DNA from 3 places in the Streptomyces sp. 840.1 genome. Region 3 is predicted to be linked to each of the others. Evidence: riboswitches for the same ligand, from Rfam matches in the RefSeq annotation. Region 3 holds a riboswitch; each other region holds the start of a gene.
The links. A riboswitch is a leader RNA that binds a small molecule or an ion and turns the genes downstream of it on or off. The one in region 3 is predicted to bind S-adenosylmethionine.
Positions count from the first base shown of each region.

Region 1: linked by a shared signal. The riboswitch ahead of EDD93_RS20510 (aminotransferase class V-fold PLP-dependent enzyme) and the one ahead of EDD93_RS36580 (hypothetical protein) in region 3 are both predicted to bind S-adenosylmethionine.
Region 2: linked by a shared signal. The riboswitch ahead of thrC (threonine synthase) and the one ahead of EDD93_RS36580 (hypothetical protein) in region 3 are both predicted to bind S-adenosylmethionine.

Region 1 covers NZ_RJUU01000001.1:4,477,326-4,487,297, reverse strand. Annotated here, with positions in the region: gene EDD93_RS20530 (NYN domain-containing protein) at 1-138, opposite strand, end outside; gene EDD93_RS20525 (hypothetical protein) at 176-418, opposite strand; gene EDD93_RS20520 (rhomboid family intramembrane serine protease) at 580-1,317, shown strand; gene EDD93_RS20515 (Lrp/AsnC family transcriptional regulator) at 1,314-1,595, shown strand; gene EDD93_RS20510 (aminotransferase class V-fold PLP-dependent enzyme) at 1,669-3,045, opposite strand; SAM riboswitch class IV at 3,218-3,335, opposite strand; gene trpD (anthranilate phosphoribosyltransferase) at 3,446-4,510, opposite strand; gene EDD93_RS20500 (ubiquinol-cytochrome c reductase cytochrome b subunit) at 4,637-6,262, opposite strand; gene EDD93_RS20495 (ubiquinol-cytochrome c reductase iron-sulfur subunit) at 6,259-7,311, opposite strand; gene EDD93_RS20490 (c-type cytochrome) at 7,308-8,117, opposite strand; gene EDD93_RS20485 (heme-copper oxidase subunit III) at 8,180-8,800, opposite strand; gene EDD93_RS20480 (hypothetical protein) at 9,003-9,404, shown strand; gene EDD93_RS20475 (Ig-like domain-containing protein) at 9,484-9,972, opposite strand, start outside.
Region 2 covers NZ_RJUU01000001.1:1,745,210-1,755,181, forward strand. Annotated here, with positions in the region: gene groL (chaperonin GroEL) at 1-761, opposite strand, end outside; gene EDD93_RS08110 (cold-shock protein) at 1,103-1,309, opposite strand; gene EDD93_RS08115 (MoaD/ThiS family protein) at 1,743-2,021, opposite strand; gene thrC (threonine synthase) at 2,093-3,385, opposite strand; SAM riboswitch class I at 3,403-3,567, opposite strand; gene EDD93_RS08125 (glucosyl-3-phosphoglycerate synthase) at 3,721-4,671, shown strand; gene EDD93_RS08130 (trehalose-6-phosphate synthase) at 4,758-6,149, shown strand; gene otsB (trehalose-phosphatase) at 6,126-6,983, opposite strand; gene EDD93_RS08140 (DUF3263 domain-containing protein) at 7,017-7,289, opposite strand; gene EDD93_RS08145 (extracellular solute-binding protein) at 7,322-8,539, opposite strand; gene EDD93_RS08150 (SIS domain-containing protein) at 8,848-9,762, shown strand; gene EDD93_RS08155 (ROK family protein) at 9,875-9,972, shown strand, end outside.
Region 3 covers NZ_RJUU01000003.1:914,530-924,501, reverse strand. Annotated here, with positions in the region: gene EDD93_RS36600 (hypothetical protein) at 1-1,781, opposite strand, end outside; gene EDD93_RS36595 (hypothetical protein) at 1,848-2,327, opposite strand; partial or broken gene EDD93_RS36590 (SAM-dependent methyltransferase) at 2,543-2,710, opposite strand; gene EDD93_RS36585 (phosphocholine-specific phospholipase C) at 3,005-5,071, shown strand; SAM riboswitch class IV at 5,225-5,334, shown strand; gene EDD93_RS36580 (hypothetical protein) at 5,384-5,776, shown strand; gene EDD93_RS36575 (cytochrome P450) at 5,980-7,275, shown strand; gene EDD93_RS36570 (cytochrome P450) at 7,272-8,528, shown strand; gene EDD93_RS36565 (LacI family DNA-binding transcriptional regulator) at 8,893-9,900, shown strand; gene EDD93_RS36560 (GH12 family glycosyl hydrolase domain-containing protein) at 9,967-9,972, opposite strand, start outside.

The DNA of each region.
Region 1 (9,972 bases), on a different contig from region 3:
GACCGTGAGGCCGCCGAACGCGTCCGACACCAGCGCCACGACCCGGCGCCGTACACCTTCGGGCAGCGGGCGGTCGAGCATCTCCACGGCATCGTCGGCCGCGTCGTCCGACGCGGCGCCGCCGGCGGGCTGCTCCACCATCCGTCACCTCAAACTGTATGTCCGCACGGCCCCGTCAGGAGTCGGCACCCGGCCTGTCGACTAGCTCGATCTGGTCCACCGCGTTGCACCAACGGCAGCGCACCGACTCGATGGTCTCACTGACCACCTCGCGTTCTTCGACGCTCGACTCCCCGGCCAGGTCGAGATGGACGTATTCCACGACCTTGGAGGAGCGCGTCACGTCGAATCGCGTGAGGTTTCCGCAGAGCGTGCAGCGCCAGCGGGTCGCCTCGGTCGGCTGGGGAACCGTCGTCATCGTTGCGTCCTCTTTCGTCGGGCCTCGTGCTGCCACATAAGGATCTTCGCGGTGCGCCGTCGAACTGCGGATGTCCTGTCGTAACCCTACGGCCTCGCCGCATACCACCGGCACGGCGAGGCGCTCTGTCCGGTTCCCTCCGCTTGCGTCATGCTCTGTTCATGATCGATCGGCGGGCTGCGGCCGGCAGACTCCTGCGGGCGGCCACCTCGGGCGGGCCGCCGGTCACCTACGCCCTCATCGCCCTGTGCTGCGTGGTCTTCGCGATCAGCCCGCTCTCCGGGCTCGCCCCGGTGTACGGCAGCGCGGACGCCCTGCTGTCGGCCCAGGCCGGGTACTTCGAACGCTGGGGCGTGATCCCGAGCGAACTGTGGGACGGCTCCGCGCACGCCCTGCTCACCCCGCTCACCGCGCTCTTCGTGCACGGCAGCTGGCTGCATCTCCTGGGCAACGTGCTGTTCCTGTACGTGTTCGGAGCGATGGCCGAGGAGCGGATGGGCCACACCGAGTTCGCGTTCTTCTACCTCGGCTGCGGCTACCTCGCCCTGCTCGCCTACGCGGCCGCGCACGCCACGTCCGACCAGACGCTCGTCGGCGCCTCGGGGGCGATCTCGGCGGTGCTGGGCGCCTTCCTCTACCTCTTCCCCAGGGCCAGGGTCACCAGCGTGTTCCCGTTCCTGCTCTTCCTGCCGCTGCGCTTCCCCGCCTGGATCGTGCTGATCTTCTGGTTCGTGCTCCAGTGGCTGGCCGCGGAGGGCGCGGGCAGCGGCCCCGGCGTGGCCTATCTCGCCCATGTGGTCGGCTTCGCCGTCGGCTTCCTCTACGCGTGGGGGCGCTATGGGCGTGGGGCTAGAGTGAAGTCTCCAGCCACGGCCACCGAGGGAGAAAGCCAGCCGTGATCACCGCGATCGTGCTCATCAAAACCAGCGTGGACCGGATCCCCGAGATCGCCGAGGCCGTCGCGGCGCTGGACAGCGTCAGCGAGGTCTTCTCGGTCACCGGCACGTACGACCTGATCGCCATGGTCCGGGTGGCCAAGCACGACGATCTGGCCGAGGTCATCCCCGGCCGGATCAGCAAGATCCCCGGCGTCGAGGGGACCGACACCCACGTGGCGTTCCGTACGTACTCGCAGCACGACCTGGAGGCGGCCTTCGCCATCGGCCTGGACGGCTAGGGCCTGTCCGGCTGAACGCGTCCGGCCGGGTACGGGGCAGCTGCCCCGTACCCGGCCGGACGCGTTTCACGGCTCAGTGCTGGGCGGTGCCCCGGTCCGGGACGCAACGGCCGTCCTCGGTGCGGTACTTCCACTGGGCGCCCTCGCTCACCAGCTCCTTGACGGCCCGCACGAAGCGCTCGATGTGCTCGTCCGGCGTACCGGCACCGAAGCTGACCCGGATCGCGTTGAGCGACCGCTCGCCCGGCTCGGCCTCCGGCGCGCCGCACTCGCCGACGTCCTGCGGGTCGCTGCCGAGCAGGGTGCGCACCAGCGGGTGGGCGCAGAACAGTCCGTCGCGCACCCCGATGCCGTACTCGGCCGAGAGCGCGGCGGCGAAGTGCGAGCTGTTCCAGCCCTCCACCACGAAGGAGATGACGCCGACCCGGGGCGCGTCGTCACCGAACAGTGAGAGCACCTTGACCTCGGGGACCTCCGCGAGTCCGGCGCGGACCTCGGAGACCAGCTGCTGCTCGCGGGCGACCAGGCTGTCGAAACCGGCCTCGGTGAGCGCCTTGCAGGCGGAGGCGATGGAGTAGACGCCGATGACGTTGGGCGAACCGGCCTCGTGGCGGGCGGCGGTGGTGTGCCACTCGACGTCCACCCCGCCGTCGGCGCGCCGGGCGACCTTGCGGGAGGCGCCGCCGCCGGCCAGGTAGGGCTCGGCGTCGCGCAGCCAGTCGGAGCGGCCGGCCAGCACGCCGGAGCCGAAGGGCGCGTACAGCTTGTGGCCGGAGAAGGCGACCCAGTCGACGTCCAGCTCGCTGATGTCGACGGGGTGGTGCGGGGCGAGCTGGGCCGCGTCGAGGACGATCCGGGCGCCGTGGGCGTGCGCGGCGGCAGCGAGCTCCTTGACGGGCCACAGCTCACCGGTGACGTTGGAGGCTCCGGTGACGCAGACGAGCGCGGGGCCGTAGGGGTCGCGGTCCGCGAGGGCCCGCTCCAGCGTGGCGACGGCCTGGGCAGGGGTGCGCGGGGCGTTCAGGTAGGTCACCCGGGCATCGCGCCAGGGCAGCAGCGAGGCGTGGTGCTCGGTCTCGAAGACGAACACCTGGCAGTCGGCGGGGACCGCCGCCGCGAGCAGGTTGAGCGAGTCGGTGGTCGACCGGGTGAAGATCACCTGGTCGTCGGCGCGGCAGCCGAGGAACTCCGCGACGGTCACGCGGCTGGACTCGAAGAGGTCCGTGGAGAGCTGCGAGAGGTAGCCGGCGCCTCGGTGGACGCTGCCGTAGTACGGCGCGTACGCGGCGACGTCGTCCCACACGCGCTGCAGGGCCGGGGCGCTGGCGGCGTAGTCCAGTGCGGCGTACGTGACCTCACCGCCGGTCACCAGCGGAACCGTCACATCCTTGCCCAGAACGGGCAGCGGGGTACAAATGGACTGGTCGGCGGCAGCGGTGAAGACAGACATGACGAACTCCCGTAACAGGCAGGCGAATTCCGGCGCCTGCGGGTACGCGGCAGCACGGAAGGAAGAAAAGAGGGTGTGCGGAGGAGGGCCGAAAAGCCCTATCGCATTCGCTTGCTCACAGAGGCTCCCTGAGGACCAGGACCCCACGGGTGGACGCCTTGCGACGTCGAGGGGTCCGCGCTTGCCGCAGACCTCGCTGCCTACGGCCTGGTCTTCACCCGGGGCACCCCGCCACGGACGGAGGGTTGCCGGACAGCGGGCCGGGGCCGTAGTCGCTGTCACTCATGACCTGCGCAGCATCTTGCCATACGTGGGAGAACGCGCAAGGCGCAGTCCATGATCTGGACTGCGCCTCGCTCCGTGTTCCGTGCGTCAGGGCCGTGGGCTCAGGGCCGTGGGCTCAGGCGTTGCTGGCCGCGACCCATCTCTCCAGCGCGCGCCCCGCGGATCCGGAGTCGATGGACTCGGCGGCCTTCGCCATACCGGCGGCGAGCTGCTCGTCGAGCGTGCCGTCGCCCGGGTCGAGCGCGACCAGCGCCGCCGCCGCGTTGAGCAGGACGGCGTCCCGTACGGGCCCCGTTTCACCGGCCAGCAGCCGACGGGCCACATCGGCGTTGTACGAGGCGTCGGCGCCGCGCAGCGCCTCCACCGGCACCAGCTCCAGGCCGACGTCGCGCGGGTCGAAGGCCTGCTCGCGCACCACACCGTCGCGGGCCACCCAGACCCGGGAGGTCGCGGTGGTGGTCAGCTCGTCCAGACCGTCGTCGCCCCGGAAGACCAGCGCCGAGTTGCCGCGTTCGGCGAGCACGCCCGCGACGATGGGCGCCATCCGCAGGTCGGCGACACCGATGGCCTGGGAGCGCACCTGGGCCGGGTTGGTGAGCGGACCCAGGATGTTGAAGGTGGTCGGGGCGCCCAGCTCCGCGCGGGCCTTCGCCGCGTACCGCAGGGCGGGGTGGAACTTCACCGCGAAGCAGAAGGTGATGCCCGCTTCCTCGGCCACCTCGACGACGCGCTGCGGGGGCAGGTCCAGGTTGACGCCGAGCTTGCCCAGTACGTCCGAGGAGCCGCTGGCCGAGGAGGAGGCGCGGTTGCCGTGCTTGACGACCTTGGCGCCCGCCCCGGCCAGGACGATCGCGGACATGGTGGAGATGTTGACCGTCTTGGCCATGTCGCCGCCGGTGCCGACGATGTCGACCGTGCGGCCGGGCACGTGGATCGTGGTGGCGTGCTCGTACATCGCGCGGACCAGGCCGGTCACCTCCGTGACGGTCTCGCCCTTGGCGCGCAGGGCCACCGCGAAGCCGGCGATCTGCACGTCGGTCGCCTCGCCGCTCATGATGCGGTCCATCGCCCACGCGGTGTCGTCCGCGCTCAGGTCCTCGCCGCGCAGCAGCGGGGTCAGCACGCCGGGCCAGGTACGAGCCGCCACGCTGTCGCCGCCGACCGGGGTCACAACGTTCATGGTCCGCTCCTGGGGTCCACAGCCGATAAAGGGATGCGACCACCCTATCGAGCGCCGGGGACAGCGAAGAGCCCCGTCCATCGTATGGATGGACGGGGCTCCCGCTGTGGCGATCAGCTCAGGTGATCAGTGGTGGCCGTGGCCCTCGGTGATCTCCTTGTACTCCTCGGGGGACGCCTTGGGGATCTGGTTGTTCTCGCCGTAGAAGCTCTTGCTGAGCCTGGCGCGCACCTTCTCCACCGGCGACACCTTGCGCTTGACGCCGTTCTCGTCGACCAGCGGGCCGAGTTCGACCGGCGCGTACTGCTCGTGCGCGGTGAGGGTGTGCAGCTGGCCCTGCGACAGCGGCTCGTGGACCTCGACGAACTCACCGTGCGGCAGGCGCTTGATGAGCCCGGACTCACGCCCGTGCAGCACCTTCTCCCTGTCCCGGCGCTGGAGGCCGAGGCAGATCCGCTTGGTGGCGACGAACGCGATGACCGGTCCGACGAAGAAGAAGATCCGGACGAACCACGAGATCGAGTTCAGCGACAGGTGGAAGTGCGTCGCCCAGAGGTCGTTACCGCCGCCCACCAGACCGATGAAGTACACCGTGATCCACGCGACACCGAAGGCCGTACGGGTCGGGGCGTTGCGCGGGCGGTCCAGGATGTGGTGCTCGCGCTTGTCCCCGGTGACCCAGGACTCGATGAACGGGTACATCGCGATCGCACCCAGGATCAGCCCGAAGAGCACCAGTGGGATGAGCACGCCCAGGACGAGCGTGTGACCCCAGAGGTTGATCTCCCAGCCAGGCATCACTCGGACGAGACCCTCTGCGAAGCCCATGTACCAGTCGGGCTGGGCGCCGGTGGACACCTGGTCCGGGCGGTACGGGCCGATGGCCCAGATCGGGTTGATCGAGGCGATGCCCGCGATGACGGCGATGACACCGAAGACCAGGAAGAAGAAGCCTCCGGCCTTGGCCATGTACACCGGCAGCAGCGGCATGCCCACGACGTTCTTGTTGGTCCGGCCGGGACCCGCGAACTGGGTGTGCTTGTGGTAGAAGACCAGGATCAGGTGGCCCACCAGAAGCCCGAGCATGATGCCCGGCAGCAGCAGGATGTGCACCGAGTAGAACCGCGCGACGAAGTCGCCGCCCGGGAACTCCCCGCCGAACAGGAACATCGAGATGTAGGTGCCGACGATCGGCATCGACAGGATCGCGCCCTGGGTGAAGCGGACACCCGTACCGGAGAGCAGGTCGTCCGGGAGCGAGTAGCCGGTGAAGCCGGTGAACATACCGAGCACGAACAGCAGGAAGCCGAACAGCCAGTTGATCTCACGCGGCTTGCGGAACGCGCCCGTGAAGAACACGCGCATCATGTGCACGAACATGCCGGCCAGGAAGATCAGCGCGGCCCAGTGGTGGATCTGCCGGACCAGCAGACCACCGCGGACGTCGAAGCTGATGTTCAGCGTCGAGGCGTAGGCCTCGGACATCCGGATGCCCTGCATGGGCTCGTACGGACCGTGGTAGACGGTCTCGGCCATGCTCGGGTGGAAGAACAGCGTCAGGTACACACCCGTGAGGATGATGATGATGAAGCTGTAGAGGCAGATCTCACCGAGCATGAAGGACCAGTGGTCCGGGAAGATCTTGCGCATGTTGGCCTTGGCCAGGGAGTAGATCCCGAGCCGGCCGTCCGCCCAGTCGGCCATCTTCTCACCGGCGGGCGCCTTGCGCTTCGTATCGGTCGCAGTACTCATCCGCGCTCCCAGAATGCAGGACCGACGGGCTCTTCGAAGTCACCGAGCGCCTCGAGGTTGCCCTCGCTGTTCACGCCGATCCGCAGCTGCGGGAGAGCGTGACCGGCCGGACCGAAGATGACGCGGGCGCCGTCGGAGAGGTCGAAGGTTGACTGGTGGCACGGGCAGAGCACGTGGTGCGTCTGCTGCTCGTACAGGCTGATCGGGCAGCCGACGTGGGTGCAGATCTTCGAGAAGGCCACGATGCCCTCGTGGGCCCACTCGCGCTCGCGCTTGTCCTTGATGTTGGACGGCTCGATGCGAATGATCATCAGCGCAGCCTTGGCGATCTGCGTCTGGAAGTCGTGAGCGTCCTCCTCCAGGCCCTCGGGCATGGCGAAGGTCAGCGAACCCACGGCCACGTCCTCGGGACGGAGCGGCTCGTTCGTGTTCATGTTGATGAGCTGCTTGCCCTTGGCCCACAGGGTGGAGCGCAGCTTCTTCTCCGGCAGCGGACCGAGGTCGCGCAGCAGCACCACACCGGCGAGCGGCACCAGGGCCAGCGCGCCGAACATGGTGTTCCGGATCAGCTTGCGCCGGCCGAGCACGGACTCCTCGGCACCGGCGGCGAAGTCCGCGAGGACCTGCGCCCTGACCGCGGGCTCGGCCGCGATCGGGTGCCGCTCGGCCGGGACCTCGACGTCGGACATCAGGGTGCGCGCCCAGTGGACGGCGCCCGCGCCGATCGTGAAGAGCGCCACGCCCAGGGTCAGACCCAGGGAGAAGTTGAGCGCGCTCACATGACCGAACGGGAAGATGTAGACGATCTGGTCGACCGGGAAGATGACGTAGGAGGCGATGAAGCCGACCGTCGCCAGCATGGACAGCGTGAACAGGAACGCGACCACGCGCTCCGACCGGTCCGCGGCCCGTTCGTCGATGTCCTGGATGCGCGGCTTGTGGGCCGGCAGCCCCGGGTCCGCGAACGGGTCGTCCGCGCCCTCTACCGCGCCGTGCGCGGGGACCTGCTCTGCGGGCAGGTTCTCTTCTGGAATCTCTTGGCTACTCATGACTTCTTGGCCTTAGCGGTGTGGGCCGCGACCCAGATGGCAACTGCGATCAGTGCGCCGAGCCCGAAGATCCAGCCGAACAGACCCTCGCTGACCGGACCGAGACCGCCCAGCTTGAGGCCACCGGGGCTCTCAGCCTGCGCGCTGTTCACGGTCTGGACGTACGCGATGATGTCCTTCTTCTGCTGCTCGGGCATCGTCGTGTCCGGGAAGGACGGCATGCTCTGAGGCCCGGTCTGCATGGCCTCGTACATGTGCTTCGGGTCCACGCCCTCAAGGCTGGGAGCGAACTTGCCCTTCGTCAGGGCACCGCCCTCGCCGGTGAAGTTGTGGCACTGGGCGCAGTTGGTACGGAACAGGTCGCCGCCCTTGGCCACGTCGGCGCCCTCGGGGCTGACCTGGCTCTTGGTGGGGACGATCGGGCCGGCGCCGAGCGACGCGACGTACGCCGCGAGCTGGTCGATCTCGGCCTGGTTGTAAATGACCTTCTTCTTCGGTACCTGGGCACCCGGCTGCTGCGCGGGCATACGGCCGGTACCGACCTGGAAGTCCACGGCTGCGGAGCCCACGCCGACAAGCTGGGGACCGTCGGTGGTTCCCTCACCGCCGGTTCCGTGGCAGCTGGCGCAACCGACGGAGTACAGCTTCTTGCCCTCGTCGATGGCGAGGGACTGGGCGGTTTCGTCGGCCTGCGCCTTACTCGCGGGCGCAAACGCGGCGTACAGCCCCCCGGTAGCCGCAAGCGCGAGGAGTAGTACGACGACCGCCGCCAACGGATGGCGTCGTCGTGCGGAGAGCTTTTTCACGGATTACCCCGGTGTCAGGATCTTCTGCGTCGATGCTGGATGTGGTTCGGGCTCTGGCCCGGTTACTTGATCAAGTAGATCGTGGCAAAGAGGCCGATCCACACAACATCGACGAAGTGCCAGTAATAGGACACGACGATGGCAGCGGTCGCCTGTTCATGGGTGAACCTCTTGGCTGCGTATGTCCTGCCCAGAACGAACAGGAAGGCGATCAGACCGCCTGTCACATGCAGACCATGGAAGCCAGTGGTCAGGTAGAACACCGAGCCGTACGGATCCGAGGACAGCGAGAGGCCGTCCTTCTTCACCAGCTCGGTGTACTCGAAGATCTGGCCTCCGATGAAGATCGCACCCATCACGAACGTGATCACGAACCAGGCGCGGAGCTTCTTCACATCGCCCCGCTCCGCGGCGAAGACGCCGAGCTGGCAGGTGAGTGATGAGAGCACCAGGATGGTGGTGTTCGTCGCCGAGAACGGAACGTTCAGGGACGACGCCATTTCCTTCCAGTGATCTGGTCCGGTCACCGATCGCAGGGTGAAGTACATCGCGAAGAGGGCCGCGAAGAACATCAGCTCGGAACTCAACCAGATGATGGTTCCGACGCTGGTGAGGTTCGGCCGATTGACCGACGGGTGCGCGTGCCCGGTTTCTACTGTCGTTGCTGTCGCCACGACCGACATTATGTCGGTCGCTTATCCCGCCCTCACTCCGGGGGGTGCCGTTCGGTGTGTCAGAGGGGTGTGTCCTCCCCGAACGGCCCATGAATCCGCTGTCCCGGCCGGTGCTGACAGGCTGTCGGGCGGAGTACGATCCGCGCATCGGACAGCCCTCACGAACCGAGTGCCCCGAAAGCCCCGAAGACACGGATGTCACGGAGGAACAATGCAGCCGACCGCCACGGTCCTGGTCTACAGCGACAACGCACACACCCGTGAGCAGGTGAGGCTGGCAGCAGGGCGCAGGCCCGCTGCGGACGTGCCGCCGGTGGAGTTCCTGGAGTGCGCCACCCTGCCCGCCGTCCTGGACGCCCTGGAGCAGGGAGGCGTCGACGTCTGCGTGTTGGACGGTGAGACGGCCCCGGCCGGCGGCATGGGCGTCTGCCGGCAGATCAAGGACGAGGTCTTCCGCTGCCCGCCGGTGCTGCTGCTCATGGGGCGCCCGCAGGACGCCTGGCTGGCCACGTGGAGCCGTGCGGACGCCGCGGTGACCCTTCCGGTCGAGCCGGTCGGGTTCGCGGACTCCCTGGCCGCCCTGCTGCGCAGCAGGCTCTCCGTGGGCGCCTGAGGGCCCCTGGGAGCCCGGGGGGCCGCTGCCGGCCCCTCCTCCTGCCGCTGGTCCCTCCGGGGGGCAGCGCACTCCCCGGTCAGACCTCGGGGCGCAGCCGCGCCGCCTGAACCGTGTCCATCCGGTCGGGCGTGTCGTTCTGCAGTGCGCTGCCCTTCTGCCATTTCGCCCAGGAGAGGTTCCAGTCGCCGTACCCGTTGTCGAACGGCGTCATGGTCTCGCCCTCGCTGCCGACGACGCTGACGACGTCACCCTCACGGACGGTGTTGTAGAACCACTCCGCCTCGCTGGTGCTCATCCCGGTGCAGCCGTGGCTGACGTTGGCGACACCCTGTGAGCCGGTGGACCAGGGCGCCGCGTGCACGTACTCGCCGCTCCAGGTGACCCGGGTCGCGTAGTAGACCGGCAGGTCGTACGAGTCGGACGAGCCCTCCGCGATGCCGATGGTCTCCCCGCGCATACGTACGTAGTACTCCTTGCCCAGCACGACCTTGACGCCGTTGCGGGTGGAGAAGCCGGGCTTGCCCGTGGTCACCGGAATGGTGTTGATCACTTCGCCGTTGCGCTT
Region 2 (9,972 bases), on a different contig from region 3:
CCCTCGACGTCCTCGGCGATGATCAGCAGCGGCTTGCCGGACTGCATGACCTTCTCCAGCAGCGGAAGGAGGTCCTTCACGTTGCTGATCTTCGAGTTCACGATCAGGATGTACGGGTCGTCGAGCGACGACTCCATGCGCTCCATGTCCGTGGCGAAGTACGCCGAGATGTAGCCCTTGTCGAAGCGCATACCCTCGGTGAGCTCGAGCTCCAGACCGAAGGTCTGGGACTCCTCGACGGTGATGACGCCTTCCTTGCCGACCTTGTCCATCGCCTCGGCGATGAGCTCGCCGATCTGGGTGTCAGCGGCGGAGATGGAGGCGGTCGAAGCGATCTGCTCCTTGGTCTCCACGTCCTTGGCCTGCTCCAGGAGGGCGGCGGAGACGGCCTCGACGGCCTTCTCGATGCCCCGCTTGAGAGCCATCGGGTTCGCACCCGCGGCCACGTTGCGCAGGCCCTCGCGGACGAGCGCCTGAGCGAGAACGGTGGCGGTGGTCGTACCGTCGCCGGCGACGTCGTCCGTCTTCTTGGCGACCTCCTTGACCAGCTCCGCACCGATCTTCTCGTACGGGTCCTCCAGCTCGATCTCCTTGGCGATGGAAACACCATCGTTGGTGATCGTGGGGGCGCCCCACTTCTTCTCAAGGACGACGTTGCGGCCCTTGGGGCCGAGGGTGACCTTGACGGCGTCGGCGAGCTGGTTCATGCCGCGCTCAAGACCGCGCCGGGCCTCCTCGTCGAACGCGATGATCTTGGCCATATGAAGTGGTCCTCCCGGACAGGGGTGGATTTCTCCGGACCGAGTGGCGCCCGCGACGGACGGCCTGCCGCCTGCCGGTTCCTTGCCCCGACAGACCTGCGGGCCTCACCGGCCCGGTCCAAGTTTCTGTCACTCTCACCCGGAGAGTGCTAAGCCCAATGATTAGCACTCGACCCCCGAGAGTGCAAGCGCCCCCCTCCGGAGTGTGGACAACGAGCACCCCCTCCGCAGGCGGACGACCGGACAGCGCGTGCGAACGGTTCCGGACGCACGGAGGGCCCGTACCCCTGGGGTACGGGCCCTCCGTGCGTGAGTAGTGTCGTTGGCCGACCGCGCCGAACTCAGCCGACGGCGAGCTTGACCATGTCCGCCTGCGGCCCCTTCTGGCCCTGCGAGATTTCGAATTCAACTCGCTGACCCTCTTCGAGGGTGCGGTATCCGTCCATCTGGATCGCGCTGTAGTGGACGAAAACATCCGCACCACCGTCGACCGCGATGAAGCCGTACCCCTTCTCCGCGTTGAACCACTTGACGGTGCCCTGAGCCATGCCTAACTCCCCTATTACTGGCCCTTGCACAGGACCGCACTTCGCGGGCCCGGGTCAGAACTCACCCTCCGACAGGAGAGGGTGCGTGCGCCGGAACGCGTCGACCGCGGCCGAATGTATCTGCCCAACTGCCCTCTGCAACAGGTCAATCGGACGAGAATTCTGGGCAGCGCCGAACGCCCGAATATGAGGAACTCATAAGATTCCAGGGCAAGTCGGGCCAGGCAAAGGCGACTTATGGCGCAAGAGGCTCAGGCACTTTGGCTGCATCTTGTCGTGGCCGGGCGCATTCTCATATGCGGGCGGCACGGGCAGCGGAGGGGTCTTCCCACACTCTACCGCGCTCAACCATGCAGAATTGCCCCCTCCGCTTCTGTCGCGGAGAGGGCAATCGCGGTGACTCGTCGAAGCGGGACCGCTCGGGTCCCGGGGCTCAGCAGCCGCCGGCGACGGCCGGGATGATCGAGATGCCGGCGCCGTCCGGGGTGACCGCTTCCAGGCCGCCCTCGAAGCGCACGTCGTCGTCGTTGACGTACACGTTGACGAAACGGCGGAGCTTGCCCTGGTCGTCCAGGACACGGGCGGCGATGCCCGGGTGGTCCTTCTCCAGGGACTCGATGACCTGGGAGAGGGTCGCGCCCTCGGCCGGGACCTCGGCCTGGCCGCCCGTGTAGGTGCGGAGGATGGTGGGGATACGGACCTTGACGCTCATGGTGGGTGCCCTTCCTGGAGTCACGGGTGGTCGGAGGCTGCGGCAGCCTCTCAGCTGGTGCGGCGGACCGCTCAGGCGGTGCCGAGGCCGGCGGCGCGGAAGGCGTCCAGGCTAGGCCTGATCGTCGCCGTCGCCTGCGAGGTGGCGGCCACCGCGTCCAGCGTCTTGAGGCCGTCACCGGTGTTCAGGACGACCGTCGTGAGCGACGGGTCGAGCAGACCCGCCTCGATCAGCTTCTTCGTCACTCCGACGGTCACCCCGCCCGCGGTCTCGGCGAAGATGCCCTCGGTGCGCGCCAGCAGCTTGATCGCGTCGACGACCTGCTCGTCGTTGACGTCCTCGACGGCACCGCCGGTGCGGCGGGCGATGTCCAGGACGTACGGGCCGTCGGCCGGGTTGCCGATCGCCAGGGACTTGGCGATCGTGTTCGGCTTCTGCGGCCGCACCACGTCGTGACCGGCCTTGAAGGCGGCGGAGACCGGCGAGCAGCCTTCGGCCTGGGCGCCGAAGATCTTGTACGGCCGGTCCTCGACCAGACCGAGCTTGATCAGCTCCTGGAGGCCCTTGTCGATCTTCGTGAGCTGCGAGCCGGACGCGATCGGGATGACGATCTGGTCGGGCAGCCGCCAGCCGAGCTGCTCGCAGATCTCGTACGCGAGCGTCTTGGAACCCTCGCCGTAGTACGGGCGCAGGTTGACGTTGACGAAGCCCCAGCCCTCGCCGAGCGGGTCGCCGATGAGCTCCGAGCAGAAGCGGTTGACGTCGTCGTAGTTGCCCTCGATGCCGACCAGCTCACCGCCGTACACCGCGGCCATGACGACCTTGCCCTGCTCCAGGTCGTGCGGGATGAACACACAGGAGCGCAGGCCGGCGCGGGCTGCGGCGGCGCCCACCGCACCGGCGAGGTTGCCGGTGGAGGAGCAGGAGAGCGTGGTGAAACCGAAGGCACGGGCGGCCTCGACGGCGATCGCGACGACGCGGTCCTTGAAGGAGTGCGTCGGGTTGCCGGAGTCATCCTTGACGTACAGGCCGCCGGTGACGCCCAGCTCACGGGCGAGGTTGTCGGCCTTGACCAGCTTGGTGAAGCCGGGGTTGATGTTCGGCTTGTCCGCGACGTCGGAGGGGACCGGCAGCAGCGGCGCGTAACGCCAGATGTTGTCGGGTCCGGCCTCGATGCGCTTCTTCAGCTCGTCCGGGGAACCGGTCGGCAGGTCGTAAGCCACTTCGAGCGGTCCGAAACAGCTCGAACAGGCGAAAAGGGGACCGAGTGCGAATCGCTCTCCGCACTCGCGGCAGGAAAGTGCCGCGGCGGGACCGAGGTCCACAGAAGATTCGGTAGATGCTGCAACAGTCTCAACAGCCATGATGGCGAGGCCCTTTCTCCTCATCTTCCTCGTGACGCGTTTCGCCACGAGACGGAATTGGCACCTTCCCCACCCGACCTCGCGGAAGGGGGTCCCCCCTGCTCGAGCGAAGTCGAGAGCTTGGGGGTGGGATGGTTGCCGGGACTTCAACGGGCCGTTCCCTCTGTCCCTCTGGATGAGCGCTATGGCACTGGATCATCGATCCAGGCGTTTATCGGCGGACGGACCCCGGCATGCCACGGCCGTCTGCGTTGTTCAAGACTGTAACCGAAGCACCGGACTGTTGAGATAGTCGTCCGAACCGCGAGATGGATCACATACAGGGAGTATCGACCGTGCTGGAAGAGGTCGAACGCTGGCTGACCAGGCGTTCCTGGTCGTGCGCCGACCGCCCGCTGGAGCAGCTCCTGGCCGCCCGGGGAGGCGACCCGAGGCGCAGCCGCGTGAGTGTCGTACTGCCCGCGCTCAACGAGGCGGCGACGGTCGGGGACATCGTCCGCACGATCCGGCGCGAGCTCATGGAGAAGGTCCGGCTGGTCGACGAGCTCGTGGTGATCGACTCCGGCTCCACGGACGCGACCTCCGAGGTCGCCCGCGAGGCGGGCGCCCGGGTGATCCACCGGGACGAGATCCTGCCCCGGCTGCCTGCCGTCCCCGGCAAGGGCGAGGTGCTGTGGCGGTCACTGCTGGTGACCGGCGGTGACATCGTCTGCTTCGTCGACGCGGACCTGAAGGACTTCTCGGCCGACTTCGTCTCCGGCATCGTCGGCCCGCTGCTGACCGACCCCTCGGTGCAGTTCGTCAAGGCGATGTACGACCGTCCCCTCGGGGACACCGCCGGTCAGGGCGGGCGGGTCACCGAACTGGTGGCACGGCCGCTGCTCAATCTGCACTGGCCGCAGCTGGCCGGCTTCGTCCAGCCGCTGGGCGGCGAGTACGCCATACGCCGCTCGCTGCTCGAACAGCTGCCGTTCCCGGTCGGTTACGGAGTGGAGCTGGGGCTGCTCGTCGACGCCCTGCACACCGTCGGCCTGGACGCGCTCGGCCAGGTCGACGTCGGCGTCCGCGTCCACCGCCACCAGGACGGCCGGGCGCTCGGCCGGATGGCGGCGGCCATCTACCGGACCGCCCAGCTGCGGCTTTCGCGCGGCCATCTGGTCCGCCCCGCGCTGACCCAGTTCGAGCGCGGCGAGAACGGCTTCGTGCCGCACACGTACCCGGTGGACACCGAGGAGCGGCCGCCGATGCGCGAGATCGAGGAGTACGTCGCGCGCCGGGCGGCATGACGCGGGGCGGCACGGAGCGGAGGCGGTGCGGCGAGACGCCGCCGTACGCACGTTTGGACAGTTCGGGATCGGGCTAGATTCCGCGCATGGTCTCCGAGCACGCCCCCCAGTCCGCCGCCCAGGTACTCGTCGCGTCCAACCGCGGCCCGGTCTCGTACACCCTGCGGGAGGACGGCTCGCTCGACGCGAAACGGGGCGGCGGCGGGCTCGTCTCCGGGCTGAGCGCGGTGGACGACAAGATGTGGGTCTGCGCCGCGCTCGGTGACGGCGACCGCGAGGCGGTACGGCGCGGGGTCGGGGAGCCGGGCGTACGGATGCTCGACATCGACGCGGACGTGCACGCCGACGCGTACAACGGCATCGCGAACTCGGTGCTCTGGTTCGTCCACCACATGCTCTACCAGACCCCGGTGGAACCCGTCTTCGACGCGGAGTTCCGCCGCCGGTGGGCGTCCTTCGAGGCCTACAACCTGGCCTTCGCCCAGGCGCTCGCCGAGGAGGCGGGCGAGGGCGCGGCGGTCCTGGTGCAGGACTACCACCTGGTGCTGGTGCCCGGCATGCTCCGCGAGCTCCGCCCCGACCTGCGGATCGGCCACTTCTCGCACACCCCGTGGGCGCCCGTCGACTACTTCCGGATGCTGCCCGACGACATCGCGGAGCAGGTGCTGCGCGGCATCCTCGGCGCCGACCGGGCCGCGTTCCTGACCCGCCGCTGGGCGGACGGCTTCATCGGCTGCTGCACGGAGATCCTGGGCGGCACCGGCCGCACCCGCGTCGGCGTGCACGGGCTCGGCGCCGACGGGGACTTCCTGCGCCGGCGCGCGCACGAGGCGGACGTGGACGAGCGGATGGCGGCGCTGCGCGAGCAGGTGGGCCCCGGCCGCAAGACGGTCGTGCGGGTGGACCGCACGGAGCTGTCCAAGAACATCGTCCGGGGGATGCTCGCCTACCGCTCCCTGCTCGACGAACGGCCCGAGTGGCGCGGCCGGGTCGTCCACGTCGCGTTCGCCTACCCCTCGCGGCAGGACCTGGCGGTCTACCGGGAGTACACCGCCGAGGTCCAGCGTGTCGCCGACGAGATCAACTCGGTGTACGGGACGGCGGACTGGACCCCGGTCGTCCTGCACGTCAACGACGACTTCGCCCGGTCGCTGGCCGCCTACCGGCTGGCCGACGTGGCGCTCGTCAACCCCATCCGCGACGGGATGAACCTGGTCGCCAAGGAGGTGCCCGTCGTCTCCGACCACGGCTGCGCCCTGGTGCTGTCGCGGGAGGCGGGGGCGTACGAGGAGCTGGCCGACGACGCCATCGCGGTGAACCCCTACGACGTGTCCGCCACCGCCGACGCCCTGCACGAGGCGCTGACGATGGCGGACGACGAGCGCGCCGAGCGCACGGAGCGCCTGGCCGAGGCGGCCACCGCGCTGCCGCCGCAGCAGTGGTTCCTGGACCAGCTAGAGGCGCTGCGCCAGGGCTGACAGGAATTCGACGACCGCTCCCGGCCCCGGCAGCAACAGGTCGGCGCGTGAGGCCAGTTCGGGCACCTCCGCCTCGCCGCTGCAGATCAGCAGGCCGGGGGTGCCGTCGGGGCCCTCGGTGCGGAGCTTCTCCACGGCGGCGTACGCGGCCAGGTCTCCCAGGTCGTCGCCGGCGTACAGCACGGACTCGGCGCCCGTCTCGCGCACGTACCGCGTGAGGGCGACGCCCTTGTCCATACCGGCGGGCCGCAGTTCCAGGACCATCCGGCCCGGTTCGACGATCAGGCCGTGCCGGGCGGCGAGCTCACCGAGGGGGCCGCGCAGTGCGTCGAACGCGGCCTGCGGGTCCTGGGCGCGGCGGGTGTGGACGGCGAGCGCCTGCCCCTTCTCCTCTATCCAGGTGCCGTGCCAGGAGTCGAACCTGTCGAGGAAGCCGGGGAGTTCGGCCCGCACGGCTGCGACGCCCGGGTGCGGGGCGGGGGCGTGGACGGTGCCGGACACGGCGTCCCAGCGTTCGGCGCCGTAGTGGCCGAGGACGACGAGGTGGTCGAGGCCCGGCACTCCGGCGAAGCCGCCGTAGCGGACCGCGACGCCGGCCGGGCGGCCGGTGATCACGGCGATCGACGCGACCTTGGGGGCCAGTGCGGCGAGCGCCTCGACGGTCCCGGCGTGGGCGCGGGCCTGTTCGGGGTCGGGAACGATGTCCGCGAGGGTGCCGTCGAAGTCGAGTGCGATGACGGCGCGGTCGGGGCGGCCGAGGAGAGCGGCGAGGCCCTCCCGGCCGGCGGGGGTCGTCGGGGTCGGCAGGGGTGGGGTGTGCGGGTGGCTGCCCATGGGCCGAGCCTATAGGCGTCACCGCCCCGGGGGTCAGCGGCGGCCGCGGCGGGCCTCTCGTACCCGGCGCAGACGGTTGACGGTGACCGGGTCCTCCGCCAGCGCCCGCCGGTCGTCCAGCAGGGCGTTCAGCAGCTGGTAGTAGCGGGTCGGGGAGATGCCGAGCCGCTCCCGGATCGCCCGCTCCTTCGCCCCCGGGCCCGCCCACGACTGCCGCTCGACCGCGAGCACCGCGCGGTCCCGGTCGGAGAGGCCGGGGGCGGGCGGTCCTGGTTCGTCGGGGGTGTCCGGGGGGAGGGCGGTCATATCAGCCAATATATGGGGCGCCCGGCGGACCGCTACTCCGCGCTCTCGGCCGCCGTGGACTCCTGGGCTATGCGCTCCAGCACGCTCTCCGGCTTCGCGCCCGGCTCGACCGCCTCACCGATGTTCTTCTTGATCGACTCGCTGGCCTTGGCCCAGGACGTCTTGCCGACCGGGTAGAACTGCGCGTTCGGCAGCGCGTCCAGGAACTTGTACAGCGGCTTGTACTTGGGGTTGGTCTCCATCGAGGCCGAGGCGCTGTCGGTGACCGGCAGCAGGTCGTACGTGTCCGCGAATTCGATGACGTTCTTGTCGCTGAACATGAAGTCGAAGAACTTGCCCAGCTCGACCCGGTGGTCGTTCTGCTTGAAGCCCATGATCCAGTCGGCGACACCCATCGAGCTGTTGGTGGGCCCGGTGACGCCGGGCAGCGGCACCATGCCGACGTCCACGCCCTTCTCCTGGGCCTCCTGCATCAGCGTCGGGTGGCCGTTGAGCATGCCGACGTCACCGCTGGTGAACGCCGCGAAGGCCTTCGCCCGGTTGAGCTTGCCGGGGGCGACGGGGCCGACGAGGTCCTTGTCGACGAGGTGCGACTTCAGCCAGTCGAACGTCTTGATGTTCTCTTCCGAGTCGATGTTGTACGAGCCGACGTCGTCGGTGTAGCCACCGCCGCCGCTGAGGAGCCACATCAGCGTCTCGGCCTGGGACTCCTCCTGGCCGAGCGGCAGCGCGAACGGGTACTTCACGCCGTGCTGCTTGAGCGCGGCGGCGTCGGTGGCGATGTCGTCCCAGGTCTTCGGGGCGTTCAGACCGGCCTGGCTGAACAGCTTCTTGTTGTAGAAGAGCAGCCGGGTGCTGGCCACGAACGGCAGCCCGTACTGGATCTGGTTGACCCGGCCCGCGTCCGCGAGGACCGGCAGGAAGTTCGCCTGGGTGCGGACGCTGAGCATCTGGTCGGCGGAGTAGAGCTTCCCGGCCTTGGCGTAGTCCGCGTACGCGCCGATCTGCGCCATGTCGGGGGCGTTGCCGGCCTTCACCATCTCCGCGACCTTGCGGTCGATGTCCGTCCACGGCAGGACGGTCACGTCGACCTTGATGCCGGGGTGGGACGCCTCGAAGCTCCTGGCGACCCCGTCCCAGTACGTGTCGGACTTGTTCGCCTCGCCGGTGCCGTAGTCGGCCGCGACCAGCTTCAGCGTGACATCGCCCCCGCCGCTCCCGCCGCCGCAGCCCGCCAGCGTTGCCGTCATCCCCAGAGCGGCGACAGCCGCCGTAAGTCCCAAGTAACGCCGCTGCACAGCCCAGTCCGTCCTCGTCGATCGCGTCATCCGTGGCACCCACGTCCGCGCGGGTGCGCTCCGGATGAGCTGCGATTTTGCCCCACCGCTTCCGAGGAGGTCTACACCACCCCGGTATCGCTTCGGCAACGCAGCAGCATTGCACGGGACGCTGAGTCACTGCTAAGTAGGTCTCGGTCAACCAGGGCCCGGCACAAGGCCCTTACCCCCCTAATGGTCCAGACCTTTATACGCGCCCACGCCGCGAGGAGCCGTACCGCATGTCCCGTACCGCATCAGAAATTGCCACCCAGCCCAGCTGCTGGCGTCGTGCCGCCGAGGCGGGCGCGGTGGCCGAGGGGCTGCCGCGTCCGGGCGAGCGGGTCGCCGTCACCGGGTGCGGCACCTCGTGGTTCATGGCCATCGCCTACGCGGCGCTGCGCGAGGCGGCCGGGCAGGGCGAGACGGACGCGTACGCCTCCTCGGAGTTCCCGGCCGGGCGGTCCTACGACCGCGTCGTGGCGATCACCCGCTCCGGCACCACGAGCGAGGTGCTGGCGCTGCTGGCCGGGCTGCGCGGCAAGACACCCACCCTCGCGCTGACCGCCGACCCGGCGACCCCGGTCATGGACGCCGCCGACACCGTGGTGGTCCTGGACTGGGCCGACGAGGAGTCGGTCGTGCAGACCCGGTTCGCCACCACCGCGCTCGCCTTCCTGCGGGCCGGCCTCGAAGCGGCCGGCCCGCTCCCGGCCGGCGTGAAGACGGTGGCCGAGGCCGCCGTGGACGCGGAACTGGCGGTGACCGAGCCGCTGGACGAGGCGGTGGTCGCGGCCGAGCAGTGGACGTTCCTGGGGCGCGGCTGGACCTACGGCCTGGCGCAGGAGGCCGGGCTGAAGATGCGCGAGGCGGCGGGCGCCTGGACGGAGTCCTACCCCGCGATGGAGTACCGCCACGGACCGATCGCGATCACCGGGCCGAACCGGGTGGCCTGGGTGTTCGGCACCCTGCCGGAGGGGCTGGCGGGCGAGGTCACGGGGGTCGGCGGGACGCTCGTGGCCCGTACCGGCACCGACCCGATGGCCGACCTGATCCGGGCCCAGCGGCTCGCGGTGGCGCTCGCGGAGTCGAAGGGCTACGACCCGGACCACCCGCGCAATCTGTCGCGCAGCGTGATCCTGCCGGGCAACCCGTAGGGGCCGTGGGCCCCTGCCGCCGGCGGGCTGCGGGGCCGATTTTGTATGGATGCGCAACAAACAGCGATAGTGGACTAGACCTTTTGGGGTCCGTCGGGCGAAACTGTTTCCCGTGAAACACGTCATCGCCCTCGATGTGGGCGGCACCGGAATGAAGGCCGCACTGGTCGGGGCCGATGGCGCCCTGCTCTACGAGGCACGGCGCGCGAC
Region 3 (9,972 bases):
CGGGCCCCGGTCCGGACCGTGAAGCCGCCGTCGGCCAGCAGGGCCACGAGCCGGCCGGCCACGGCGTTCCCGCCGCCGTCCCCGGCACCCAGCAGTGCGTGGAGGGCGGAGGCGGCGGCAGCGGGGTCCACCGGGGCCTCGGGCGCCGACGTCAGACCGAGGAGCCGCCCGCCCCTCGGTCTGACGACACATTCGGACGGCCCGGCCACGAACGCGGCCAGCGCGCAGCCGGGGTGGCGGTCCAGCACCTCGGCCGTCCAGAGCGCCGGAGAACCGAAGCGCGGGTCGTCGGGCCGGCCGTCCCGGAAGACGACGTCGGCCAGCTCCAGTCCGTCCACGTCACGGGTGTCCTCGTGCACGGCGATGTGCACGTCCCCGTCCGCGCATCCGGCCGACGGGGGCGCACCCGCCCAACGGGTCATCGTGACCTCGCCCCGGTGCGACACCCGGGTCAGCACGTGGAGGGGGACCGTGACGGACACGGGCTCGTGGCCGGGCAGCGGCAACGGCTGCAACGAGGCGGGCCACTCCGGCTCCGCCGCACCCATCATCGAGTAGAAGAGGGACCGCAGGCGTGCCGCCGCCTCACCCGGCACTGACGTCGTGAACTCGGCGGGCCCCGGCAGCGGCCGGTGGCGCTCGACGAGCCGGTCGACCTGCTCGCGCAGCGGCGCACCGGGATCGAGCCGGGGCGCCACCCGCATGAAGTCGGAGATCGGCGCCTCGGGATCGAGTTCGTGCAGCGGGGCCGCCGCCAGCAGCACCGGAGTGCCGAGCGCCGCCGCGTAGAAGGTGACCGACCCGTGGTCCCCGACCACCGCGTCGGCCGCCACCAGCGCCTGCCGCCAGCCCTCCAGCGGATCGATCAGCGCCAGCCCGCCACGCCGCGCCCGGTCGAGCCAGGCCCGCACCTGGCCGGGGCCGTGGCCGTGCCAGATGTTGGGGTGCAGGACGGCGGCGAACCGGTACTCGTCCACGGGGAACTCGCGCGCGAGCCGGGGCAGCAGCGCGGGCAGCAGATCGTCGCCGCCCGTGCCGCCGTCCCCGAAGAAGGATGCCGGATTCCACGTGGAGTTGAGGACGATCAGCCGCTGTCCGGCCCGTACCCCGAGGGCCCGGCGGAAGCGCTCGCGGTAGGGGCGGGCGGCGAGTACGCGGTCGAAGCAGGGGTCACCGGCGAGTACGGCGGTCGGCGCTGCCTCGGGGCACGCGGCACGCAGCCGGTCGCACTGCTCGGGATGCGAGAGAACGAGGGCGTCCGCCACGGGTACGCCGTCGGACAGAACCCACTGCGGGGCCTGCCCGAACACGGGCACGGGACCGGACTCCGATCCAGCCCTGGCACCAGCCTCTGTCCCTGCCGCGGCCCCGGCATCCGGTGTCCGGTGTCCGGTGTCCGGTGCAGCCAGCCTCTTAGTGTACCCAACGCCATGCGAGAGCACGGCCAACTTGCCCCGAAGCAGCTCCAGTTCGCCACCGAAGCTGGCGGACACGGCCAGGTCCACCGGCGTCTGCAGAGCTTGTTCCCACGGCAGTACCGGCACGCCGGTTCCGGCCAGGAGCTCGGCCGTGCCGGCCGAGAACGCGGAGGACTGCGGGCAGGTGGCGAGGAGCTGGATCCGCAGATCGCCGTCGAAGAGCGGCAGCACATCCAGGAGCCGGGTCGCGGAGGTCACGTTGTGCACGACGACCAGCACCCGCAGGCACTTCCCGCGGGTGGCCCACCGCACGGCTCCGTCCCCGACCGGCACCCGCAGCCATTCGGCCCGTCCCTGTGTCACCCGCGCCCCCACTCGGCCCATGGACCGCGCGACTGCCCGGCCGGCAGGCCACGATATCGGCCCCCGTCAGGCGGCCATGGCCACGGAAGTCTTCCTGAGCACCCGGGTGCGGGCCCCCGCTGCCTTCCGCTCCCCGAAGACCACCACGCGCAGCAGCGCGAACCGGCCTGTCCCGGCGAGCGCCGACGCCGACAGGTACACGCTCTGCTCGACCAGGGCCGACGGATCGGACCGGAACGCGTACAGGCAGAGCAGCGCGCCGGTCGTGAAGGCGTAGCTCACGGCGACGGTCAGGCCTGACTGGAGGTGCACACCCCACCCCCGGCGCCCGCTGCGGAAGGAGACCCGGCTGTGCAACTCGGTGGCTATCACCGTGGACACCACGGTCACCAGCGCGTTCGCCAGGGCCAGCGGCATCCGGTCGTGGAGCAGGATCAGCACCCCGCTGGAAGCGACCCCGACCCCGCCGCCGCAGACGACGAAGCGCACGAAGGCCGCGACAAGGGCGTGGGGCGTGCGAGTCGGCTGACGGTCTGGCGCGGTCACGAGCTGCCTCCGGAGGCTGTGGTGGGGCGGTAAGAAGATCTCACCCCAGAACCTACGGACCCGGCGTCCTCCCCACGACCCGGTTTTCCCCCGACCTTCCTGGGGGTTGTCCCCCAGGGGACAACGGGGCACTTGCGACGAGAGGGCGCCGGCGAACGTCCCCGGCGCCTGCGGTCCGGTGTGCGGTGCGGACGGCCGGCGCCGCTGCGGGCGCGTCAGGGCTTGCGTGCGAGGCCGCCGTGCTCGCCGATCTCCCGGGGGGCGGAGGACAGGGCGTCCGGGCGCCAGAGGGGGACGGAGACGACCCCGGGGTCGAGGAGTTCGAGGCCGTCGAAGAACGCCGCGATCCGGTCGACGGGGCGCAGGAAGCAGGGGACGGCGCCGCCGGTCATCCGGTCATCCGGGCGGAACAACTCCGCCGTCCCCAACGCAGGTGCCAACAACCCTGACACGTCCGGCGGTTCGTACCGGAGACGGGAGGGGCCCAGGTCGCTGAGGGCGGCTGGGATGCCGGACCCCTGTCGAGGCTGTGGACAGGATTTCCACCGCACCGTCGCCGACTGTTCGGCCGAATGCCACCGCGTGCACACCGCACGGGTCTTCCGTCGGCCCGCCGGTTCTGGAACACTCCTGTCGTTTTCGCCCTTATGTTTCCTCACCCCACAGAGGCCCCACTCATGGCAGAACTCAACCGTCGCCGCCTCCTGCAGCTCGCTGGAGGCACGGTCGCCTTCAGCGCGTTGTCGAGCAGCATCGCCCGTGCCGCCTCGCTGCCCGCGAAGGGCCGTACCGGCACGCTCCAGGACGTGGAGCACATCGTGGTGCTGATGCAGGAGAACCGTTCCTTCGATCACTACTTCGGCACCATGAGGGGTGTGCGCGGCTTCGGTGATCCGCGTCCGGTCACGCTGCCCAGCGGGAAGCCGGTCTGGCACCAGAAGGACGGACTCGGCAAGGAGGTGCTGCCGTTCCGGCCCCCCGCCGACGACCTCGGGCTGCAGTTCCTCCAGGATCTGAACCACGACTGGGCCGGCGGTCACCGGGCGATGAACAAGGGCGCGTACGACCAGTGGGTGCCGGCCAAGACGGCCACGACGATGGCCCACCTCACACGCGCAGACATCCCGTTCCACTACGCCCTCGCCGACGCGTTCACCGTCTGCGACGCATATCACTGCTCGTTCCTCGGCTCGACCGACCCGAACCGCTACTACCTGTGGAGCGGGTACACCGGCAACGACAAAACCGGCGGCGGCCCCGTGCTCGGCAACGACGAGGCGGGGTACGGCTGGAAGACCTATCCCGAGCGGCTGGAGGAGGCCGGGGTGTCGTGGAAGGTCTACCAGGACATCGGCGACGGGCTCGACGCCGCCGGTTCCTGGGGGTGGATCGACGACGCGTACCGGGGGACGTACGGCGACAACTCGCTCCTCTACTTCAACAATTATCGCAACGCCAAGCCCGGCGACCCCCTCTTCGACAAGGCGCGCACCGGTACCGACGTCAAGAACGGCGACGGGCTCCTCGACGACCTGAAGGCCGATGTCCGGGCCGGTACGCTCCCCAAGATCTCCTGGGTCGTCTCGCCCGAGGCCTACAGCGAGCACCCCAACTGGCCCGCGAACTACGGAGCCTGGTACATCTCACAGGTGCTGGACGCGCTGACCTCCAACCCCGAGGTCTGGGGCCGGACCGCCCTCTTCATCACCTACGACGAGAACGACGGATTCTTCGACCATGTCGTGCCGCCGTTCGTGCCGTCGGGCGCGGCGCAGGGACTGTCGACCGTGGACACCTCGGCCGACCACTTCCCCGGCGACGTCCGGTACGCGGCCGGGCCGTACGGGCTCGGCCAGCGCGTGCCCATGACGGTCGTGTCCCCCTGGAGCACCGGCGGGTTCGCGTGCTCGGAGGTCTTCGACCACACCTCCGTCATCCGGTTCATGGAGAAGCGCTTCGGCGTGCGCGAGCCCAACATCTCGCCCTGGCGGCGGGCCGTCTGCGGTGACCTCACCTCGGCATTCGACTTCAGCCGCACGGATGCCGCACCGGCCGAGCTGCCCTCCACGGACGGATACGCGCCGCCGGACGGGGCCCGGCACCCCGACTACGTACCGGTACCGCCGGTCTCCGGCCGTGTGCCGAAGCAGGAGACCGGCACCCGGCCCACCCGGCCGCTGCGGTACGCGCCCCTCGTGGACGGAGCGGCCGACCCCGGGGCCGGGAAGTACCGGCTCACCTTCAGTGGGGGCGACGCGGCCGGGGCGCAGTTCCTGGTGACGTCGCCGAACCGGGGCGACGGGCCCTGGACCTACACCACCGAGGCGGGCAAGTCGGTCTCCGACAGCTGGAACACGGCCTACTCCGGCGGAGTGACCGACCTCACCGTGCACGGTCCGAACGGGTTCCTGCGCGGCTTCCGTGGGCCCGGCAAGGCGGCCGGACCGGAGGTGACGGCGCGTCACAACCCGGCCAGTGGTGCCCTCGACCTGACCCTCACCCACACCGGTTCGGGGACCGTCCAGCTGACCGTGCGCAACGCGGACGCGTACGGCGGGGGCGCGCAGACCTTCGCCGTGCGGGCGGGCGCCACCGTGAAGCACACCGTTGACCTGCGGGGGAGCAAGCGCTGGTACGACGTCACGGTGGTGTCGGACGCGGACGCCACGTTCCTGCGCCGGTTCGCCGGACACGTCGAGACGGGCGAGGCCGGCACGAGCGACCCGGGCCTCGTCACCGGCTGACCGGCCGCCCCGGCGCCGTAACCGGCAGCCGGCGCGGAGTGTCGGGGGCGCACGGGCCGGGCCGGCCCGGCCCTGTGCGTTCCTGACTGCCCGTCGGCTGATTGGGCCCGGCGTGTCGGAGGGTGCCGCCGCGGTGCGTTAGGGTTTTTGCCGGGTCATGAGTTCCAGTGCGCAGCCCCGGCTTGCTGGACGGCACCCCGCTCCGCTGCGGGTGCTCCGGGTGACGACCTGCCCCGTGCGCGAGGTACGGGGAACAGCGGACCGCGGTGCAGAGCGCTCGGGGTCCATCATCCCCGGGAGGCGGGAATCACCATGCTGCGTCATCTCACCGAGCACGGCTCCGTGCGGAGCGAGGACTGCGACCGGTACGCCGCAGGCCATCAAGTGCACTGGATCCATGCCAAGAAGTGCCGGCAGGAGCCCGGTCAGGCCGTTGAGATACTGCTGACCGCCGGTGATGTCCGGGACGATGGGTGGGTCGAGCTGCGTGCCGCGTTCGACTGCGCGGGCAGCCTTCCTAGGGTGTGGACGCACGCTCCCGACGGGCTGCGGGAATCGCTCGCCGGTCACCGGGGGCGCGTGTACTGGCTCGCCCGGTGGCATGCGCTCAAGCTCGTCGACGGTGCCGACCGGGTCGCCGGACTCGTCAACGTCGCCTTGGAGAGCGGCGAGTTGTGCGGAGACCTGGCTTCCGGACGCTCGTAGCCGAGTGCGGCGGCTGCCGTCCCCGGGTGGAGACGGGGCTTCGACGGGGTGATCAATTGTCGTGACTTGTCAGCCTGTTGCTTCATTCGGGGCGCACAATTGATCGCCATTGACCGCTGTGGCGTCACATAACATCCTTATAGTGGACGTGCGTTGATCGCACGATCGTGACGCGTGACGTGTTCGCCACAGAAGTCAGGACGATGACGCGCCCATCCTCCACAGAGCCCGAGTCCGCCTCGCCCCCTCCAAAGTGCCCCGCGCACGCGGGGACGGGGGCCGTGCCCCTCAGCGGGCCCTCGTTCCAGACCGAGCCGCAGGCCGTCTACCGCGCCATGCGGCGGGACCACGGGCCGGTCGTCCCCGTCGAGCTGCCGGGCGGATTCCCCGCCTGGCTGGTCATCGGGTACCGCGAGCTCCATCAGGTCACCAGCGACGGTGAGTTGTTCCCCCGCGATGTCGGACTGTGGAACCAGTGGGAGCACATCCCCGACGACTGGCCGCTGCTGCCCATGGTCGGACGACCGCTGCCGTCCATCTACTTCAGCGCCGGGGACGAGCACCGGCGGCACGCGCGGATGGTCGGACCCGCCCTCGAAGGGGCCGACCCGTTCGAGATCCGCCGCCACAGCGAGCAGCTGGCCGACCGGCTGATCGACGCCGTGTGCAGCCGGGGCGCCGCCGACCTCGTCGCCGACTTCTGCGAACCCCTTCCCGTGCTCGTCCTCGCACGGCTGGTCGGCTTCCCCGACGACGAGGGCGCCGGCATCGCCCGGGTGCTGAAGGACCTGGCCGACGGCGGTCCGGGCGCGCAGGAGGCCCACCTGCGTTTCGGGGAGCACATGACACGGCTGGTCGCCGCGAAGCGTGCCGAGCCCGGCGACGACGTCACCTCGCGGATGCTCGCCTCCCCCGAGGCCTTCACCGACGAGGAGTACATGCTCGACCTGATGGCCATCACGGCCGCCGGGCACCTCACCACCGCCGACTGGATCAGCAACTCGCTGCGGCTGATGCTCACCGAGGACGAGTTCGCGCACTCGATGGCGGGCGGCCGGCGCAGTGTGGGCGAGACCATGAACGAGGTGCTCTGGGAGGACGCGCCGACCCAGATCCTCGCCGGACGCTGGGCCGCCCGGGACACCCGGCTCGGCGGACATTCGATCGCGGCGGGGGACATGCTGCTGCTCGGGCTCGGCGCGGCCAACACCGATCCGCTGATCCGGCAGAGCCTGTCCGGCGGCGGCCCCTGCGCCCAAGGGGGCAACGGCGCGCATCTCGCCTTCAGCCACGGCGAGTACCGGTGCCCTTTCCCGGCCCAGGAGATCGCGGAGACCATCGCGCGCACCGGCATCGAGGTGCTGCTCGACCGGCTGCCCGATCTGGAGCTACGGGTCCCCGTCCCGGACCTCGTGCGACGGCCCTCCGCGTTCCTGCGCGGGACCACCTCGCTCCCCGTTCGGTTCACCCCCGTTCGTACGACAGGAGACCTCTCGTGAACTGCCCTCACGCCGCCGCGCACGCCGCCGCCCCGAGCGTCGCGACCGTCGTCATCGACCCCATGGTCCAGGACCTGGACGGCGAGACGGCGAGGCTGCGCGAAGCCGGCCGGCTCGCCCGGATCGAGCTGCTCGGCGTACCGGCCAGGACCGTCACCCGCTATGACGACGCCCGCCGGCTCCTGGTCGATCCGAGGCTGGTGAAGGACCTCGACGCCTGGGGGCTGTGGCAGAGCGGCGAGGTGACGCACGCGTGGCCGCTCATCGGGATGATCGACGCCGGGCGGTCCATGTTCACCGTGGACGGCGCCGAGCACCGGCGGCTGCGGACCAAGACCTCGCAGGCGCTCACCCCGCGCCGCTTGGAGGCCATCAGGCCCGACATCGAGAAGTTCACCCAGGAACTGCTGGACGCGCTCGCGGAGGGCGGCAGGGACGGGGCCGTCGTCGACCTCAAATCGGTGTTCGCGCAGCCGCTGCCGATGCGGGTCGTCGGGATGCTGATGGGCGTGGACCCCGCCGAGAACGCGATGCTGACCAGGCAGTACAAGGCCTTCTTCTCGATGCTCACCCCGCAGGACGAACGCCTCGCCCTCCTCGCCGAGCTGGACGTCTTCTACGCCGGACTCGTCCGCGAGAAGGCCGCACGGCCCACCGACGACCTGACCTCCGCGCTGATCCTGGCCGACGAGGGCGGCGAGCCGCTCACCGAGGAAGAGGTGGTGGGCAACCTCAAGGCGATGGTCGCGGCCGGCCACGAGACCACCATCGGCCTCATACTCAACGCGGTTCGAGCACTCCTGGCCCACCCGGACCAGCTGCGGATGGTCCTGGAGGGGGAGGTCTCCTGGGAGACCGTGATCGAGGAGACGCTGCGGTGGGACACCCCGACCACCCATCTGCTGATGCGGTTCGCCACCGAGGACATCCAGGTGGGTGACGACGTCATAGCCAAGGGCGAGGGCGTGGTCATCTCGTACCGGGTGATCGGCCGGGACCTCGAGCAGCACGGCGCCGACGCGGACGCCTTCGACATCACCCGCCCCACCCCCATCCGGCACATGACGTTCGGCCACGGGCCGCACATCTGCCCCGGCGCGGCGCTCTCCCGCGTCGAGGCGGGGATAGCCCTGCCCGCCCTCTTCGCCCGGTTCCCCGCCCTGCGACTCGCGGTGCCGGACGCGGACATCCGCAAGCTCCCGGTGATGACCCAGAACGACATGGAGGCCTTCCCGGTACTGCTCGACGCCTGAGTCCGGGCCGGGGACGGAGCCGGTGGCCGTCCGGACGGCCGGAGCCGCGCGCGTACCCCCGAGGCCATGAAGATCCGCTTCGGAGTGCTCGGAGGCGGAACTGCTGTCCCGGCAGAACCGAGCGCCTCGGGCATATCGTTGCGACAGGTACGGGCGGCCGCCACGTCGGGCGGCGGCGGCTGGACAGTGAGTCGAAGCGCTTCGACGGGGCTATGGACACGCTGTGTGTGCGGGTCTAGGGTCGCACTGTCCGTGCACGTCAGAGGCAGCAGAAGGAAGTCGAAGCGCTTCGTCTCGGTTGTGGCTGCCGGTGCAGGCCGGTATGCGTGCCGGTGTCCGACGTCGTTCTGTGATGGAGAGCTGAATGGTCACCCTTGCCGAGGTCGCGCAGCACGCCGGAGTCTCCGCCAGCACGGTGAGCTACGTCCTCAGCGGGAAGCGGTCCATCTCGGCCCCCACCCGCGAGCGGGTCGAGCTGTCCATCAAGGAGCTCGGCTACCACCCCAACGCGGGTGCGCGGGCGCTCGCCAGCAGCCGGTCGAACATCATCGCGCTCATGGTGCCGCTGCGCACCGACATGTACGTCCCCGTGATGATGGAGATCGCCATCGCCGTCGCGACGACGGCCCGCACCCACGGCTACGACGTCCTGCTGCTGACCGGTGAGGAGGGTCCCGCCGCGGTACGCCGGATCGCCGGCAGCTCGCTCGCCGACGCCATGATCCTGATGGACGTCGAACTGCACGACGAACGGCTGCCGCTGCTGCGCGAGACCGACCGCGCCGCCGTGCTCATCGGGCTGCCCGCCGACACCGAGGGGCTCACCTGCGTGGACCTCGACTTCGAGGCGACCGGGGCGCTCTGTGTGGAGCACCTGGCCGGCCTCGGGCACCGTGAGATCGCGGTGATCGGTGAGGCGGCGGCGGTGTACGAGCGGCACACCGGATTCGCCGAACGCACCGTCGACGGGGTGCGGGCCAAGGCGCGCGAGGCCGGGGTTCGGGTTCTGCACCGGCCCTGCGAGGGCGGTTATCCGGCGATGGCCCAGACCCTGTCGCGGATATTCGACGAGCGCCCCGGCACCACGGGCTTCATCGTGCAGAACGAGTCGGCGGTCGAGCCGCTGCTCAACCTCCTGCGGCAGCAGGGCCGGGCGGTGCCCGAGGACGTGTCCGTGGTCGCGATCTGCCCCGAGCAGGTAGCCGCCCAGGCATCGGTGCGGCTGACCTCGGTGGCCATCCCCGCGCAGGAGATGGGGCGCCGCTCCGTCGAACAGGTCGTCGCCAAGCTCTCCGGCCGGGGCGCCGACGAAACGGAGCTGCTGGCGCCGGAGCTGACGGTACGGGAGAGCACGGGACCCGCACCGAGGTGACGCCGCACGACGCCTGCGCGCACGAGCCGGCCCCCGCGAGGGGGACCGGCTCCCGGTGTGCGCGGTTCAGCT